3 regions of the Proteus mirabilis HI4320 genome follow, and region 1 is predicted to be linked to each of the others. Evidence: predicted binding sites of a transcription regulator. Region 1 holds the regulator's gene; each other region holds the start of a gene.
The links. The regulator PurR, encoded in region 1, represses purine synthesis genes. The targets are predictions, from matches to a motif close to CANGCAAACGTTTGCNTG.
Positions count from the first base shown of each region.

Region 2: a site for PurR is predicted at 1,944-1,961, ahead of purT (formate-dependent phosphoribosylglycinamide formyltransferase). Genes of this name have one in related genera too.
Region 3: a site for PurR is predicted at 1,402-1,419, ahead of purM (phosphoribosylformylglycinamidine cyclo-ligase). Genes of this name have one in related genera too.

Region 1 is NC_010554.1:1,472,396-1,476,487, reverse strand. Features, by position in the region: gene punR (DNA-binding transcriptional activator PunR) at 79-981, shown strand; gene purR (HTH-type transcriptional repressor PurR) at 991-2,016, opposite strand; gene cydH (cytochrome bd-I oxidase subunit CydH) at 2,285-2,368, shown strand; gene sodB (superoxide dismutase [Fe]) at 2,503-3,081, opposite strand; gene PMI_RS06745 (sulfite exporter TauE/SafE family protein) at 3,321-4,092, opposite strand, start outside.
Region 2 is NC_010554.1:2,371,771-2,375,862, reverse strand. Features, by position in the region: gene PMI_RS10785 (PfkB family carbohydrate kinase) at 1-731, shown strand, start outside; gene rarD (EamA family transporter RarD) at 972-1,883, shown strand; gene purT (formate-dependent phosphoribosylglycinamide formyltransferase) at 1,995-3,194, shown strand; gene htpG (molecular chaperone HtpG) at 3,355-4,092, shown strand, end outside.
Region 3 is NC_010554.1:1,672,839-1,676,930, forward strand. Features, by position in the region: gene uraA (uracil permease) at 1-515, opposite strand, end outside; gene upp (uracil phosphoribosyltransferase) at 624-1,250, opposite strand; gene purM (phosphoribosylformylglycinamidine cyclo-ligase) at 1,482-2,522, shown strand; gene purN (phosphoribosylglycinamide formyltransferase) at 2,536-3,165, shown strand; gene speG (spermidine N1-acetyltransferase) at 3,275-3,865, shown strand; gene ppk1 (polyphosphate kinase 1) at 3,912-4,092, shown strand, end outside.

The DNA of each region.
Region 1 (4,092 bases):
TGTAGCTAAGAGTGATTTTACTTGTGAAACGGGAATATTTGGTTAATGCTGTGAAAAAAATTCAAAGGAATAAATATTATGTGGTCAGAATACTCGCTAGAGGTCGTTGATGCTGTCGCTAGAACGGGGAGTTTTAGCTCAGCCGCTCAAGAATTGCACAGAGTACCCTCCGCGGTGAGTTACACCGTGAGACAATTAGAAGAATGGCTTGCCGTTCCTTTGTTTGAACGCCGGCATCGTGATGTTGAATTAACCGATGCGGGTAAGATCTTTATTAAAGAAGCCCGTTCTGTTATCAAAAAAATGAATGACACTCGCCATATGTGCCAGCAAGTCTCAAATGGCTGGCGGGGGCAGTTTAGCATTGCCGTGGATGGTATTGTCAAACCGGCTAGAACACAGCAACTTATTCTGGACTTTTATCGCCATTTTCCTGATATCGAACTCTATGTTTATCCTGAAGTTTTTAACGGTGTCTGGGATTCATTAGTGAACGGGCGTGTTGATTTGGCTATTGGTGCCACTAGAGCTTCACCTATTGGTGAACGTTATAGTTTTAAAGATATGGGCTTTATGCCGTGGCGATGTGTGTGTCATGCTGATCATCCTCTTGCAAGCGCGGCACATCCATTAACCGATGATGAACTACGGCCTTATCCTAGTTTATGTTTAGAAGATACCTCACGTAGTTTACCAAAACGAGATACTTGGGCATTAAATAATCAGCGCCGAATGATAGTACCTTCATGGGATATGGGGCTTGAGTGTTTATTAGCAGGATTATGTGTTGGTATGGTGCCTTGGCACCGAGCGGAGCCATTAATCGAACAAGGTAAGTTGGTTACCCTTACCTTAGCACAACCCTTGCCAGACAGTCCGTGCTGTCTAACATGGGTTGATAAAAGCGAATCGCCGGCATTAACTTGGCTATTAGATTATCTAGGCGATAGCCAAACCTTAAATGAGGAATGGCTTCGTTAATGAAGGAGATCAGCGGCGATAATCAATAAATGGACCATCGGCAACAGAGCGACGTTCTACTAGGCGCGGGTGTACTTCGATAGTTTGTGCATCCTCGCGTTTATTCACAATACGGTCGAGTAACATGGAAAAAGCCATTTGTCCTAAACGCTCTTTCGGCTGGTGAACCGTGGTTAAAGCTGGTGTGAAATAGCGTGCATTACGGATATTGTCGTAGCCGACAATGGAAATATCGGCAGGAACACGTAATCCTAACTCATCAGCTGCACATATTGCTCCCATCGCCATAACATCACCGCCACAAAATACGGCAGTAGGGCGTTGCTTTTGATTGAGCATTTGGGTCATGGCTTTGTAACCAGATTCAGGTTCAAAGTCACCTTGTACAATCCACTCTTCTTTTACCGTAATTTTCGCTTCTTCCATGGCTTTTAAAAAGCCCTGTAAACGACCGCCTCCGGTATTTCGCTCTAGAGGGCCGGGGATAATACCAATATCACGATGACCTCGTTCAATAAGATAACGACCGGCTATATAGCCACCATGGAATGCGTTATCAATAATGGTATCAGTAAAGTCACCGCGGGCTTTTCCCCAGTCCATTACGACCATCGGAATATTACGATAACCTTCTAAGAGAGAAAGAAGATGATCGGGATATTCTGAACACATGACTAATAAACCATCAACACGTTTTTGTGCCAACATAGCTAAATAAGCTTTTTGTTTATCAAGATTATTATGTGAATTACATAAAATTAGCGTGTAGCCTTTGCTATAACAACTATTTTCAACAGCTTCAATCACTTCAGCAAAGTAAGGTGCTTCACTGGACGTGGCTAATAAACCAATAGATTTAGTGTGATTGACTTTTAAACTACGTGCGACAGCACTCGGCGAATAATTTAATTCTTTTATCGCAGCCCAAACTGCCGCTCTTGTGTTCTCAGCAACAAAACGAGTTTTGTTGATCACATGAGAAACAGTCGTGGTTGATACGCCTGCGCGTTTTGCCACGTCTTTTATTGTTGCCATGGTGTGGAAAACTCCTGACCTTCATTGGTCTCTTTTAATTCATTTTATGGTTTAACTGCCAGTATAGTCATATATAGGGCAAACACTGGCAATAATTTAGCGATTAGCTGTGAATTTTGTATGATCTAGCTCAAAAGTGAAAGTATTAATCAATGTTATAAATTGTGCTCTAGTCGCTATTTTAGCAAAACTTGATATGTAATAATAATTAACCATGACAAGATTATGGTTTAATCTGAGTATTATAATCATTTTGAGGGAGAAATAGATGGATACGGATCTGAAATTTGGTTTAAGTACCGCAGTAGCAGCACTGGTTATGATCGTAATATATGCAAGTTTATTGTTTTGATTGTTAATTGCTAATTATTTACTTAAATTTTAGCTATCCAAAGTGAGCAATCAAATATATCAATATAACAAAGGGCACTAGGCCCTTTGTTATTAGATTATCAAAAATGGTTTTCCCATCTCTGAAACAGTCAATTAAGCAAGATTTGCTTCAACAAATGACCAGTTAACCAGTGCCCAGAACTCTTCTAAGTATTTCACACGTGCATTACGATAGTCGATGTAGTAAGCGTGCTCCCAGACGTCAACAGTTAACAGTGGTTTATCTTCGCCAGAAACAGGTGTTGCAGCGTTAGATGTATTAACAATGGCTAATGAGCCATCTGCTTTTTTCACTAACCAAGTCCAACCTGAACCAAAGTTTTTTGCAGCTGCATCATTAAATTGTTTTTTGAACTCTTCAAAAGAGCCAAACGCTTTATTGATTGCTTCTGCAATTTTACCTGTTGGTGCACCGCCTGCGTTTGGTGCTAAGCAATTCCAGTAGAATGTATGGTTCCAAACTTGAGCAGCATTATTGAAAATACCACCTTCAGTAGTTTTGATGAGCTCTTCTAAAGATTTATTTTCTAAATCAGTACCTTTAACCAAGTTATTTAAGTTGGTTACGTAAGTTTGGTGGTGTTTGCCGTAGTGGTATTCTAATGTTTCTTTAGAGATATGTGGCTCAAGAGCATCTAACGCATAAGGTAATTTTGGTAATTCGAAAGACATTGCGTACTCCTTTATCCTATCATTTTCGGGTTTTGTGCCTTAAACCATTCCATCTAATTCAACTGAATTGATAAAATGAGGCAAATGAACTCACTAAGTTGTTACTATTTTGCTAATTATTTTAACAAAAATTCATTGAAATAACAGCTAAATATCTTTTATCTATTAGTATAGAACATATAGATTAGTTATATTGATAAGAGTATCTCTCACTAAGATAGAGGTAAAGTGTTAAAACACTATCCCAATATCAGGGTATATAACATTTTAGCCATGACGATTAATAAGAATAGGGCAAATATTTGGCGTACTCTGGCAATAGGTAGTTTATAGGCAACTTTTACGCCGATAGGGGCTGTAAGTATACTGGTAATACTAATACCAATAAAAGCAGGTAGATAGACAAAACCTAAATAATAGTCTGCTAATTCAGTTTGTTGCCAACCATAAACGATCCCCATAACAGTCCCAATAGTGGCGATAATCACACCCAGCATTGATGATGTTGCAATACATTTACGGGTATTAAACCCCCAGTGGCTTAATAGCGGTATTGTTATGGTGCCACCCGCTATACCAATAAAACTTGAAATAAAACCCACTAAGCTACCACCGGTTGTCAGTGCTGGTTTTGAAACCACCGGATCTTGGGCATTCTCAACACGTTCAGCTTCTTTTTTCTTGGTCAGTAATCCATATATGGTATAGGCCATAAAAATACAAAAGATAATTTGTAATAGGGTATTTGAGAGTTTTTGTACTAGGAATGTCCCAACTAGCATACCGAGAAGAGTGCCTACAGCGAGGAGCGGAAATTGTGACCATAAAATCGCTTTATGTTTATTATGCGAATAAGCAGAAGAGGCGGTAGAAAATATAATGACAGAAAAAGAGGTTGAGAGGGCGATTTTCATTACCATATCTGCAGGGATAGCTTGTTGGCTAACAACATACATCACAATAGGAACAATAATGGCTCCACCACCAATTCCTAACAATCCGGCAAAAAAT
Region 2 (4,092 bases), 900 kb from region 1:
AATTTGATGAGTTACATCGTACCAGTACAGTCTTAGTTTCGTTGCAAGAAAATGGCGAACGAGATTTTACTTTTTTAGTTGCGGACTCTGCTGATCAATTTCTTACCAATAAATCACTGCCTGTATTTGAAAAAGACATTTTACATTTTTGTTCACTTGCTTTAGTTAATCCAATTTGTCGCTCGACGCTAGATAGTGCTATTAGTAAAGTAAAAAATAGCGACTCTTTACTGAGTTTCGATATTAATTTACGCCCCCAAATGTGGCGTGATCATGAAGAAATGCGTGCGATCATCGATGAATATGCTCATAAAGCAGATATTTTGAAATTATCTGAAGATGAACTGACTTGGATGACTCAGGAAATTACCTTAGAAAATGCATTAAAAAAATTAGCTGATTATCCTGCTCGTTTAAAAGTGATCACCCAAGGCTCTAAAGGATGTTTAGTGTTGACGCCTACAACACAAGTTGCCTTGAGTGCCTTTACCGTCAATTGTGTTGATACCACAGGGGCAGGTGATGCCTTTATGTCTGGATTATTAGCCGCAGTTGCAGAATATGGTTTTGCTGATGATGAACAATATTTATTAAAAATTATTACGCAAGCCGCGGCCTGTGGCGCATTAGCAACCACTAAAAAGGGCGCTATTGCTGCAGCACCGAGCCGAAAAGTATTGCGTGAATTTGTCAGTAAACAACCGCCGTTACATGTACGAGATATTTTTTAATGGATTATTTGTTTATTTGCTTGTAAGTCCTATTTTCCCCTTTGCTCTGGTCTTTTTGTGATCTCTATAAATAAGGTTTATACAACTTTATTTATAGAGATTTTTTTTATGTTTTACTCAGTGGTTTATTTTGATAATCGCTTACTTTGACGCTGATAAGTAGCGGATATGATCATATTGTTTGATTCGTTTTCGGCGTATGATAGTAAGGTCTCTTTAACGCTATTGGTGGAAAGTCATATGTGGGCTCAGTCAGGTGTGTTATTAGCCATTTGCTCCTATATTTTATGGGGAATAACCCCTCTTTTTTATCGGCTATTACCCGGTGCTCAACCATTAGAGTTACTTGCACAACGTCTTATTTGGTCTATTCCCCTGTTATTACTGGTTCGATTATTTATTAAAAATAGAACTCGCTGGCGTGCTGTTCTCCAAGATAGACGCTCTATTTTTATGTGTTTATTTAGTTCATTAGCAATGGCAGTCTCTTGGTGCACCTTTACTTATGCACTTACGCATCAACAAGTCTTAGCCGCCAGTCTGGGGTATTTTATTAATCCACTTTTTTCTATTGTATTGGGCGTTATCTTTCTTAAAGAGAAATTAAATCCTGCTGAAAAATGGGCGGTAATATTAATTTGTGCAGGAGTGGGATATCAATTATGGATGTATGGTCAATTACCCATACTGGCACTCGTGATGGGAGGAGCATTTGCGATTTATGGACTCATTCGTAAATTTATTCGTTTTGATGTCATAACTTCATTATTTATTGAAACTTTGTGGCTAATTCCGGTCGCTATAGGGGCGATGATTTGGCTGATTATGCGAGATGAAAGTGCGTTTTCTTCTGCAGACAATTTAACTCGTTTCTATTATATTTTAACCGCGCCAGTGACTATTCTCCCTTTACTGTTTTTTACCGCAGCAATAAAAAGAACCACCTTAACCGTTATTGGTTTAGCACAGTATATTGAACCGACAATGCAATTTTTACTGGCCGTATTCCTATTCCATGAAGCATTTGATGCTGTGAAAGGAGTAAGTTTTTCATTGATTTGGTTAGGGCTATTGTGTTGTATTTTTGCGCTGATTAGAAAGCGCCTTAATGCCTTAAAAATTCATAAAGGTCAGCATAGCCAAAAAATATAAAGTATTTAAATTTTACTATGGCTATTTTTCTCTTTGTTAAATTCCGTTATGCTACCACCAAATGCAAACGTTTGCGTAATGCGTATTATCTGACTGAGATAAGGATCGAAAATGACCATTTTGGGAACGGCTCTGACCACTAATGCCACAAAAGTGATGTTATTAGGTGCAGGCGAATTAGGTAAAGAGGTGATCATTGAATGCCAACGTCTTGGCATTGAGACTATTGCGGTTGATCGCTATGCCAATGCGCCGGCAATGCATGTTGCTCATCGCCATTATGTCGTCAATATGCTTGATAGCGAGGCATTAAAACAGATTATAACTCAAGAAAAACCCGATTTTTTGGTGCCTGAAATTGAAGCTATTGCTACTTCATTATTAGTCGAATTAGAAAATAATGGTCAAAAAGTTGTACCTTGTGCCCGTGCAGTAAAACTCACTATGGATAGGGAAGGAATACGCCGTCTCGCTGCAGAAACATTACACTTACTGACTTCTCCTTATCAATTTGTTGATGATGAAGCGGCTTTTAGAAAAGCGGCGGTTGAGATTGGTTTTCCTTGCATTGTAAAACCGGTGATGAGCTCATCTGGAAAAGGACAAAGTGTTATTCGTTCAGAGCAAGATCTCACTAGTGCATGGACTTATTCTCAAGAAGGGGGAAGAGCAGGGCAAGGGCGCGTGATTGTTGAAAAGATGATCCCGTTTGATTTTGAGATAACATTACTCACGATTCGTGCTATTGATGGTATTCATTTTTGCGAGCCTATTGGTCATCGGCAAGAAAAAGGCGATTATCGTGCGTCATGGCAACCACAAAAAATGAGTGATATTGCCCTTGCCAAAGCACAACATATCGCCAGTAAAGTAGTGGAGAATTTGGGCGGTTATGGGTTATTTGGTGTGGAACTATTTATCCAAGGTGATGAGGTGTTTTTTAATGAAGTATCACCGCGTCCTCATGATACAGGGCTTGTTACCTTAATTTCACAAGATTTATCAGAATTTGCGCTCCATGTGCGTGCTTTTTTAGGCTATCCCATCGGTGGTATTCGCCAATTAGGTGCTTGTGCTTCCGCGGTGATTTTACCTGAGTTGTCTAGTACTAATATTGTCTATACGGGGTTAGAAAAAGCGCTTAAGGCAAATCGACAAATTCGTTTATTTGCTAAACCTGAAATCGCAGGACATCGTCGTTTAGGCGTGGTGCTTGCTCATGCCGATTCCATAAAACATGCTATTGAAGAGGCGAATTTAGGTGCACAAGCGATTTTAGCCCATGATGGTGATAACCATTTATCGCGGTGATCTACATACCGCCAATGGCTTTATATCATGCTTGCCTTTATGGCATTTCAGTATTTTTATTAATGTTATTAAGCTCTGCTCCCTTGAAACTTGCTTAACTATCCCCACCTTTTAAGTCATATCGATTTTTTTCGCCAAATTAGGATAAATTGAGGTAAAAATGAGTATGAAAGATCAGGAAACGAGAGGATTTCAGTCTGAAGTTAAGCAACTTCTACAATTAATGATCCATTCTCTTTACTCTAATAAAGAAATTTTCCTTCGCGAATTGATTTCTAATGCATCGGATGCGGCGGATAAGTTACGTTTTCGTGCATTATCCGATGCAGCTCTTTATGAAAATGAGGGTGAACTTCATGTCCGCATTGCCACTGATAAAGAAAAAAGAACACTGACTATCAGTGATAACGGCATAGGTATGACCCGCGATGAAGTGATTGATAATTTAGGGACTATTGCGAAATCAGGGACTAAAGCATTTTTAGAGTCTATTGGACAAGACCAAGCGAAAGATAGCCAATTAATTGGTCAGTTTGGTGTCGGTTTTTATTCCGCATTTATTGTGGCAGACAAAGTGACGGTACGTACCCGTGCCGCGGGGCAACCTGCTGATAAAGGTGTTTTCTGGGAGTCACAAGGTGAAGGTGATTATACGGTTGCTGATATTGAAAAAGCGGATCGTGGTACCGAAATTACCCTGCATCTACGTGAAGGTGAAGACGAATATTTAGATGATTGGCGTCTGCGTAGTATTATCAGCAAATACTCTGATCATATTTCCCTACCTGTCGAAATAGAAACTAAAAATGAAGAAGACGGCACCGTTACATGGGAAAAAATAAATAAAGCTCAAGCGTTATGGACGCGTAATAAGTCAGAAATCAGTGATGATGAATAT
Region 3 (4,092 bases), 200 kb from region 1:
CCTAAAATAGTCACACCCAGTGTCACCATAGAGATTATCAATGTTTGGCTATCAACGGGATTATCTGCGCTAGGTAATAATCCAGCCATATTAGCGGCGGTTCCGGCCAACTCAAGACCTATTACGGCAACGATTGCGCCCATTGCCGCAGGAGGAAACATCACATTAATCCATCCTCGTCCGGCGATTTTCACAATGCCAGCAACAAGGCAAAATAGCACCCCACAGACAATAAACCCGCCCAATGCTAATTCATAGCCTAAAGGAAGTAGCAATAACACCGGAGAGATAAAGGCGAAACTTGAACCTAAATAAGCAGGAATACGACCTTTACAGATAAAGAGATAAAGCAGAGTACCGATACCGTTAAACAATAATATGGTGGCCGGATTAACCTTAAACAAAATCGGCACAAGTACAGTAGCACCAAACATGGCAAACAGATGTTGAAAACTCAATGGGATTGTTTGTAATAATGGTGGGCGCTCTTCTACCCCGATTGCACGACGAGTCATGCTTACGACCTCTCTTTAAAATAGATATAAATGGAATTTAAATTTCAGCGATAAAACAAACCAATAAGTGATCCAAAAAAAAGCCGACTATCAAAGTCGGCTTAATCATTATTTTGTACCAAATATCTTATCACCCGCATCACCAAGGCCTGGGACAATGTACCCATGCTCATTAAGATGCTTATCAATCGATGCAGTATATAACTCAACATCAGGATGAGCTTCTTCTAATGCTTTGATCCCCTCAGGCGCAGCCACTAACACTAAAACTTTAATTGAAGTACAGCCTGAATTTTTTAATAAATCAATTGTGGCAATCATAGAGCCACCAGTTGCTAACATTGGGTCAACAACAAGTGCCATACGTTCTTCAATATGAGAGGCTAGTTTCTGGAAGTAAGGGACGGGCTTTAAGGTTTCTTCATCGCGGTAAACACCAACTACACTGATCCGGGCACTAGGAATATTTTCTAATACTCCATCCATCATCCCAAGACCGGCACGGAGGATAGGTACAACAGTAATTTTTTTTCCTTTAATCTGTTCTATCTCAACCGGGCCACACCAACCTTCAATTGTTACCGTCTCTGTTTCTAAATCGGCGGTAGCTTCATACGTCAGTAGACTGGAAACTTCTGAAGCCAATTCACGAAAGCGTTTAGTGCTTATATCATGATCTCGCATCAGCCCCAATTTATGTTGAATGAGTGGGTGTTTTACCTCAACGATCTTCATAATTTCTCCTAATGTACGACGCAGCCAGACAAAAAAATCGCGAGATTATACCGCTTTTTTAGTGACTTTCCATCGTTTTTCTATTGATATTGATCAATCGCACAGCTTTTAACCACACTAACATGAATAATTGTGATCTAAAAAGAAGATCCTCGCAAACGTTTGCTTTGCCTGTTAGAATAGCCACCGCACACATTTTTTCTTAACAGCAACTTGCCGTGAGGGCTAGACGTGACTAACAAATCCTCTCTCAGCTATAAAGATGCCGGTGTCGATATTGATGCAGGTAATGCTTTAGTCGATCGTATTAAAAGTGTAGTAAAAGAAACTCGCCGTCCTGAAGTTATGGGGGGTTTAGGTGGTTTTGGTGCATTATGCGCTATTCCCACTAAATACCGCGAACCTATTTTAGTGTCAGGCACTGACGGTGTCGGTACTAAACTTCGCCTTGCGATGGACTTAAATCGCCACGATGATATTGGTATCGATTTAGTCGCAATGTGTGTTAACGATTTAATCGTTCAAGGTGCTGAGCCTCTCTTCTTTCTTGACTACTATGCCACAGGCAAGTTAGATGTCGATACTGCCGCACGGGTTGTAACGGGTATCGCTGAAGGTTGTAAGCAATCCGGCTGTGCCTTAGTGGGTGGCGAAACAGCGGAAATGCCCGGCATGTATCATGGTAACGATTATGATATCGCCGGTTTTTGTGTTGGTGTCGTTGAAAAATCACAGATTATCGATGGTAGCAAAGTTAAAGCGGGTGATGCATTAATTGCTCTCGCTTCAAGTGGCCCTCATTCTAATGGCTATTCACTGATCAGAAAAATTCTTGAAGTCAGTGGTGCCTGTGCTGAAACTACCCCATTAGGTGATACATCACTGGCTGATAAACTCTTAGCGCCAACCCGTATTTATGTAAAATCACTCCTGTCATTAATTGAAAACGTTGATATTCACGCAGTGGCACATATTACTGGCGGTGGATTTTGGGAAAATATTCCGCGCGTGCTACCTGAAAATACGCAAGCTCGTATTAATAGCCAAAGTTGGCAATGGCCTGAGGTCTTTAACTGGCTACAACAGGCAGGTAATGTCAGCACTCATGAAATGTATCGTACCTTTAACTGTGGTGTCGGCTTATTAATCGCCGTGAGCCAAGCTGATGTTGAAAAAACGCTATCACATCTTAATGCCTGTGGTGAAAAGGCATGGTTAATTGGTGATATTGCCCCGCAAGCAGCGGGTGATGCACAAGTGATTATCAATTAGTAAAAGTACCCCCATGAAAAATATTGTGGTTCTGATCTCAGGAAATGGTAGCAACCTACAGGCGATTATTGACGCCTGTAGGGCGCATAAAATCGCAGGCCAAGTTGTGGCTGTTTTCAGCAATAAAGCACAAGCTTATGGGCTTGAACGAGCGAGACAAGCGGATATCCCTGCTTACTTTATCGATCCGGCTGATTATCCTGATAGAGAAGCTTATGATAAAGCGTTAATCACTCAAATTGATGGCTATCAGCCTGATATTGTGGTTCTTGCTGGCTTTATGCGTATTTTATCGCCGTTATTTGTCAACCATTATCAGCATAAGCTATTAAATATTCATCCCTCTTTACTTCCCAAATATCCCGGTCTGCATACACATAAACAAGTTATTGAGAATAAAGATACTTTTCATGGTACTACCGTACACTTTGTCACGGAAGAATTAGACGGTGGCCCGATGATCATTCAAGCGCGTATTCCCGTCTCTCCTGATGATACCGAACAAAGTTTGCAAGCAAAAATACAAACACAAGAGTATCGCATTTATCCTCTCGCAATTAGTTGGTTAGCAGAAGAGAGATTAAAAATGATAGATAATCGGGCGCTACTTGATGGTAATGTTCTGTTTGACAATCTTGATTAACGGTTTCACTTAAGATAAAAAGTCACTTTGTGCTACACTGTAGCCCGCGGTGACTTTTATTGTGTCACCCTTTTCTCTTTTTATTCAATGCATTTTCACCGAGGTGCTTATGTCCGGTGGTAAGAAAGTTCCACCTATAAAATTACGTCCTCTCGAAAGAGAAGACCTTCCTTTTGTCCATAAACTTGATAATAATGCTAGCGTTATGCGCTACTGGTTTGAAGAGCCTTATGAAGCATTTATTGAGTTAAGCGACCTATATGAAAAACATATTCACGACCAAAGTGAACGACGTTTTATTGCTGAAAGTGAAGGCACAAAAGTCGGTTTAGTTGAGCTGGTTGAAATTGATTATGTTCATCGTCGTGCTGAGTTTCAAATCATTATCGCCCCTGCTCATCAAGGCCATGGTTATGCAGCCCGCGCGGCAAAGTTAGCGATGGACTACGCTTTTTCTGTACTTAATTTATACAAACTCTATTTAATCGTCGATAAAGAGAATGCTAAAGCGATTCATATTTATGAAAAGCTTGGCTTTAAGAAAGAAGGTGATTTAATAGATGAGTTTTTTGTTAATGGCTCTTACCGTTCTGCGATTAGAATGTGTACATTCCAAGCCCCTTATTTTGAACAAAAAGCCAAAGCAGCAAGACCGGAAAATTTTGTTAAACCGGGTGCAACGATAAAACAATATGTCTGATTAATTCAGATAATAAGATTTAACTTTAACCCATGTTGGAGTTCAGATGTCCCAAGAACGACTCTATATTGATAAAGAGATCAGCTGGCTTGCGTTTAACGAGCGAGTATTGCAAGAGGCGGCAGATAAACGTAACCCGCTAATCGAAAGGGTCAGGTTTTTGGGGATCTATTCAAATAATCTTGATGAGTTTTATAAAGTTCGCTTTGCGGATGTAAAACGGCGTA